2 linked regions of the Aromatoleum aromaticum EbN1 genome follow. The protein of the gene in region 2 interacts with the protein of the main gene of each other region in a pairwise test. Links are inferred from orthologs where the notes say so. Each region holds a gene or a part of one and is shown on either strand. Other genes may lie near its edges. The genes, in order: EBN1_RS06310 and mrdA.

Region 1 (3,311 bases), 480 kb from region 2 along the record:
ATTTCCTGGTCCCGCAGCCCGGCCGGCAGGATCATTTTCTTCGTGATCACCGCGGACGCCGGCAGCGCGACCGCGACCTGCCTGACGCCGGAACCCATGCGGCGCAACGCGCGGCGGATCGACTCGCTGACGCCATCGATGCTGTTGATGTTGCCGTCGACGACCGCGTCGCGGGGCAGCGATTCGATCGCGTAGCGCTCGATCCGGTAGCCTTCCTTCTCGCCTCCCGACAGCTCGACCATTTTCACGGATGAAGATGAGATATCGAGCCCAGCCAACTGGCGCACCTTAGGACGAAACAGGGATAGGTCGATCACAAGGAAAAGCCTTGAATTTCTTTAGGTTACGCACGGTCGCCGAACAGATTCCGGGATGCTAGCAACAAGGGGGGAAGGTGTAAAGAAGTGTAACCCGGAAGAGGGTGCAAGGGCGGCCGGAACCGGCTGCCAGGCGTGCGATCGTATAATCGCTTCCCCACACCCTAATCTGGACTTTCGATGCGTTGGGTTTTCTACCCCGTTGCTGCGCTGATCGTTTTGGTCGTTCTCGGCGTCGCAACCCTGGGGGCGATGTCTGCACTGGCCTGGCCGAACCTTCCGTCGCTGCGCGCGCTGACCGATTACCGCCCCAAGATCCCGCTCAGAGTGTACACGGCGGACGGCCACATTCTCGGTGAATTCGGCGAGGAACGGCGCGCAGTCGTGCGCATCGACGCCGTCCCGATGCAACTCAAGCAGGCAATCCTCGCGGCCGAGGACGAGCGCTTCTACGAGCATCCGGGGATTGACGTGATCGGCATCGCTCGGGCAGCGCTGGCGAACGTGGTATCGGGCGGGCGCGGCCAGGGTGCTTCGACGATCACGATGCAGGTCGCGCGCAACTTTTTCCTTTCGCGTGAAAAGACCTACAACCGCAAGCTGTACGAGATCCTGCTCGCGCTGAAGATCGAGCGCAGCCTGACCAAGGACCAGATTCTCGAGCTCTACATCAACCAGATCTACCTCGGACAGCGAGCCTACGGCTTCTCGACCGCGTCCAGGACGTACTTCGGCAAGTCGCTGCAGGAGCTCACGCTTCCCGAGTCGGCGATGCTCGCCGGGCTGCCGAAAGCGCCTTCCGCGTATAACCCGATCGCCAACCTGCGTCGCGCCACCCTGCGCCAGCAGTATGTGCTGCGCCGCATGGTCGAAGCCGGCCACATCGACAACGAGACCTATGAAAAGGCCCGCGACACTCCGCTGCAGATCACGACTGCGCGCTCGACGACGAACCCGATGCGCGGCGATTACGTGGCCGAGATGGCCCGGCAGATCGCCGTCGAGCAGTTCGGCGACGAGGCCTACCACGCCGGCATCCGCATCATCACGACGGTGATGCACGAGGATCAGCTCGCGGCGCAGCGCGCGGTGCGCCAGGGCGTGCTCGATTACGATCGCCGTCGCGGCTACCGCGGCCCTGAAGGCTTCGTCGATCTCACCGGGATCGCAGCCGACGACGAGGAGCGCCTCGACGAGTTGCTGTCGGAGTTCGAGGAGTACGACGACCTGCTCCCGGCGCTGGTTCTCGAAGCTTCGCCGAAGCGCGTCCGCGTCTATCACCACGGCGAAACGATCACGATCAGCGGCAACGGACTGCGTTTCGCGGCGCCGATGCTCAACCAGCGCGCGCCCCAGAGCAGGCGGATTCGCGCGGGCGCCGTCGTTCGCATCCGCGACAACGGCGAGAAAGGCTGGGAAATCCTGCAGGTGCCCGAAGTCCAGGCGGCGCTGGTGTCGCTCGACGCGAACACCGGTGCGGTCCGGGCGCTGATCGGTGGCTTCGACTTCGACCACAGCAAGTTCAACCACGTGACCCAGGCGCTGCGCCAGCCGGGCTCGAGCTTCAAGCCGTTCATCTATTCGGCGGCGCTCGAACGGGGGTTTTCGCCGAGCAGTGTCGAAGACGACGCGCCGCTCTTCTTCCCCGCCGGCGTCACCGGCAGCAAGGCCTGGGAACCGCGGAACTACGATGGCAAATACAACGGGCCGATGACGCTGCGCGACGGCCTGGTGCGCTCGAAGAACATGATATCGATCCGCCTGCTGCAGTCGATCACGCCGCACTATGCGCAGGACTACATCACGCGCTTCGGCTTCGACGCGCAGCGCCATCCGCCATACCTGACCATGGCTCTCGGCGCAGGCAGCGTGACGCCCTGGGAAATGGCAGGAGCCTATGCGGTGTTCGCCAATGGCGGTTACCGCATCGATCCGTACATCGTGAAGGAGATCATCGACGGCGACGGCCGCGTAGTGGCAAAAGTCGATCCTCCGGTCGCCGGCGAAAGCGCCCCGCGCGTCATCGATCCGCGCAATGCGTGGCTGATGAATTCGATGCTGCAGGACGTGATCCGGCGCGGCACCGGCACCCGCGCCCTGGCGCTCAAGCGCGGCGATCTCGCCGGCAAGACCGGCACCACGAACGATTACGTCGATGCGTGGTTCACCGGCTACAACCCCGACCTCGTCGCCGTAAGCTGGATGGGCTACGACCAGCCGCGCAATCTCGGCCGAGGCGAAACCGGCGGTTCCGCCGCCCTGCCGATATGGGTGAACTACATGCGGACGGCGCTCAAGGGAGTCCCGGAAAAGGCTCTCGCGCGGCCCGACGGACTGCTCGCGATCCAGCTGCAAGGCAGCGGCCGCGAAGAGTACATCTACCGCGAGAACCTGCCGTCCCAGCCGCTGGAGGTTCCGACGCTGCCCGTCGGGCTCTTCCCGCCGACCGAAGCGCCCGACGAGGCAGTGCCAGTGCCGCTCGCCTCGCCGGTCGAACCCATCTACGCTCCCGCGCCGGTCGTCGAACGCACGCCGACGCCGGTGAAGCGCTGAGCGGCCCGGGCCCTGTTCAGCCTCAGCCAGCCGAAAGGCTGACGGCGACTCCGGACTGCTGTCGCACCAGTTCGGACAGCATCGCGTACAGTTCCGCCCCGTCGCGCGTCGCCAGCCAGCGACCACTGTCGGGGCGGAAGTGGAAGCCTCCCGACTTCGCCGCGACCCAGATCTCGCGCGCCGCCGTATGGCGGTTGATGATCATCTTCGTGCCGTTCTCGAATTCGATCTCTAGCACACCGCCAGGCTTCGGTTCGATGTCGATGTCGGCGCCACAGCTTTCGAGGGCGGCTTCGATGCGCGCGAGTTCTGCATCGGCAAGAGCGTTGAATGCGGCTTCTTCCATGATCTCTCCTTCTGTTAGGATTCCCGTTTTTCCGATCGGCGACACCATGCGAGCGACTCTCATTGCGGCCGTGCTGGGCAGCACGCTGTTCCTGT
Region 2 (3,206 bases):
GCGGATCCTGGGTCGGATCGAGCAGCGTGCAGATGCGATGCTTCTGGTACTCGCGCAGCACTTGCCAGTCCACGCCGGGCTGGCACAGCTGGTCGCCAAAGCCGACGATCGCGCCGATGCCGACGATGCCGACCAGCGCGACCGGCACGATCAGCTTCCACGACAGGCCGGCGAAGAAGATCACGTAGAAGCCGGCAGCGGCGACGAGCAGGCTCGTGCCGAGGTCCGGCTGGACCAGGATCAGCGCGACCGGCACTGCGAGCAGCGCGCCGGCGACGAGGAACTCGCGCAGCCGGATGTGCCCCTCGCGCTGCTGGAAATACCACGCCAGCATCAACGGCATCGCGATCTTCATGATCTCGGACGGCTGGATGCGGGTGATGCCGATGTCGAGCCAGCGCGTCGCGCCTTTGGACGTCTCGCCGAACAGGTCGACCGCGATCAGCAACAGCACGCCCGCGGCGTACAGCGGCAGCGCCAGCGACAGCAGCCGCTGCGGCGGCACGCGGGCAGCGAGCCACATCGCCGCGAGGGCGACGCCGGCATTGACCAGCAGCGACGCGATGCGCTCCGGCGAGGCGCTGTGCATCAGCACGAACGCGTAGCCGAGCAGCACTGCGAGCAGGCCGAACAGGATCGGGTCGATCGGCCGGATCGCGGCGACGAGCAGACGGAGCGGGCTGAAGCGCGGTTCGGTCACGGAGTCGGCTCCGCGTCGTGTCCGGCGTGGGTGTCGTCCTCGGCTTCCGCCGCCTCGGCGTCTTCGCGCGCGGGTGCGTCGAGACGCGCGCCGAGCAGATGGTAGTCGATGACCTGGCGCGCGATCGGCGCTGCCGACTGGGCGCCGAAGCCGCCGTTCTCGACCAGCACCGCGAGCGCGATCGTCGGATTCTCCGCCGGCGCGTACGCGATGAACCACGAGTGGTCGCGCAGCCGCTCGCGGACCCGGCCGGCGACGTATTTCGACCCTTTGAGCGAATACACCTGCGCGGTGCCGGTCTTGCCGCCGGCACTGTACGGGGCGCCGGCGAAGGCGCGCGCACCGGTCCCGGACTTATTGACGTCGACCATCGCCTCGCGCACCGCGGCCAGATGCGCCGGCTTGATCGCGAGCTGGCGGAGCGGCTCGGGCTGGATCGCTCGCCGCTCGCCGCTCGCCGTGTCGATCACGTGGCGCACGACATGCGGCCGGAACACCTTTCCGCCGTTGACGATCGTGGCCAGCGCGTTCGCGAGCTGCACCGGAGTGTAGGCGTTGTACCCCTGGCCGATGCCGACCGAGATCGTCTCGCCGCCGTACCAGCGTTGCTGCTCGGGCTTCTTGAAGCGGCCGCGCTTCCACGCCGGCGACGGCAGCACGCCTTCGGCTTCGCCGGGAATGTCGATGCCGGTGCGCGAACCGAAGCCGAGCGGTGCCATGAACCCGGCGATCTCTTCGATGCCGAGATCGTTCGCGAGCTGGTAATAATAGGTGTTGCACGACACGACGATCGACTTGTGCAGGTCGACCGTGCCGTGGCCGCCGACCTTGTCGTCCATGAAGCGGCGTCCGGCGAAGCTGAAGTAACCTGGATCGGCGATCGCCTGGTTCGCGGTGCGCTTGCCGGTCGTCAGCGCCGCGAGCGCCATGAACGGCTTGAACGTCGATCCGGGCGGATAGGCGCTGAAGATCGCGCGGTTGAGCAGCGGATGGTCCGGCGAATCGTTGAGTTCATTCCAGTCGGCGGTGGAGATGCCGTCGACGAACAGGTTCGGGTCGAATGCCGGTTTCGACGCGAGCGCCAGCACGCCGCCAGTGCGCGGGTCGATCGCGACGAGCGCGCCGCGCCGGTCGCCGAACGCGGCCTCGGCGACTTTCTGCAGCTCGATGTCGAGCGTCAGCTCGAGATCGCTGCCCGTCGTCGCGGGCGTGCGCGATATCACCCGCACCGCGCGCCCGCCGGCGTTCACCTCGACCTGCTCGACGCCGGTCACGCCATGGAGTTCTGTCTCGTAGCTGAGCTCCAGCCCGCTCTTGCCGATGTGGTCCGAGCCGCGATAGTTCGCGGTGTCGCCGCGCTCCTCGATGCGTTCCTGGTCGCGCAGGTTGATCCGCCCGATGTAGCCGATGACGTGCGAAGCGACTTCGCCCTGAGGGTAGTCGCGGAACAGGCGCGCCTGGACTTCGACGCCGGGAAAGCGGTAGCGCCGGGCGACGAAGCGCGCGACTTCGGCGTCGTCGAGGCGCGTGCGGATCGGCACGCTCTCGAAGTTGCGGCTCTCCTCGAGCAGCTTGCGAAAGCGCCGCCGGTCGCGCGCATCGATCGTCACGATCTCGCTCAAGGCATCGATCGTCTCGTCGAGATCGGCGACCTGCGACGGCGTGATCTCGAGCGTGTAGGCGGCGAAGTTGCGCGCCAGCGTCACGCCGTTGCGGTCGAGGATCGCACCGCGCGTCGGCACGATCGGCACGAGGCCGATGCGGTTGTCCTCGGCGCGCGTGAGAAAGTAGTCGTGGCGGACCACCTGGAGGTAATAGAAGCGCGCCGCGAGCAGGCCGAAGCACACCAGCGCGACGATGCCCGCAACCAGCACCCGGCGGCGAAAGCGCCCCAGTTCCTCCTCGGGAGTGCGGAATTCGGTCATCGTCAGATCGGCCGGTTATCGTCCCGGTCCACTGGCCGATACTGCGGCAGCAACAGCAGGAAGTGCAGCGGAATCCACAATGCGGCGCTCGTGAAGCTCGACAGGAAATACTCCCAGCCGGGAAATTCGGCGCCGGCCACGAGCCGCACCAGCACCATGATGAGCTGCGTCAGGAAAAACATCGGCAGGATGTGCAGCGCCTGCTGCAACGGCGGAAACCACAGCACGCGGCGCGCGATGGACGTCGCGAGGTAGGCGAGCACGACATAGGCGAGCGCGTGCTGCCCCATCGCCGCGCCCTGCCCGATATCGACCAGCACGCCGAACACGAAAGCCGTCCCCATGCCGACGCGCAGCGGCTCGCGGATGCACCAGAAAGCCAGTACCAACGGTACCCAGTCCGGCACGCCGGGCAGGCGGCCGGTCGGGATGTACGCCAGCCCGAGCGCGACGAACAGGCTCAGGAACACGAACCAGTTCTTCGCCGGCTGCAGGATGCGGCTCGATCGATGGGTCGGCTGCACGATTATCCTTTCCGCTCGGGGCGGCGCAGCGCCGGGGACTGCGGCTGCGGCTGCGGC

What was found.
Region 1: the proteins of mrdA (region 2) and EBN1_RS06310 interact in binary tests that used the Escherichia coli proteins (3 or more experiments, as listed by UniProt). The link is inferred for Aromatoleum aromaticum EbN1 from one-to-one orthologs.

What each region holds. Positions count from the first base shown.
Region 1 is NC_006513.1:1,334,738-1,338,048, forward strand. The notes cover bases 189-3,183. They hold EBN1_RS06310 (penicillin-binding protein 1A), read left to right. Parts: upstream 189-497; coding sequence 498-2,870; downstream 2,871-3,183. Other genes in these bases: EBN1_RS06305 (pilus assembly protein PilM), read right to left, coding at 189-317; cyaY (iron donor protein CyaY), read right to left, coding at 2,893-3,183. Outside these bases: more of EBN1_RS06305, read right to left, coding at 1-188; more of cyaY, read right to left, coding at 3,184-3,216; LPS translocon maturation chaperone LptM, read left to right, coding at 3,263-3,311. UniProt on the Escherichia coli protein: Cell wall formation. Synthesis of cross-linked peptidoglycan from the lipid intermediates.
Region 2 is NC_006513.1:1,812,109-1,815,314, reverse strand. Bases 162-3,051 are described here. They hold mrdA (penicillin-binding protein 2), read right to left. Parts: upstream 2,626-3,051; coding sequence 697-2,625; downstream 162-696. Other genes in these bases: mreD (rod shape-determining protein MreD), read right to left, coding at 2,628-3,051; rodA (rod shape-determining protein RodA), read right to left, coding at 162-700. Outside these bases: more of rodA, read right to left, coding at 1-161; more of mreD, read right to left, coding at 3,052-3,149; rod shape-determining protein MreC, read right to left, coding at 3,152-3,206. UniProt on the Escherichia coli protein: Catalyzes cross-linking of the peptidoglycan cell wall. Responsible for the determination of the rod shape of the cell. Is probably required for lateral peptidoglycan synthesis and maintenance of the correct diameter during lateral and centripetal growth.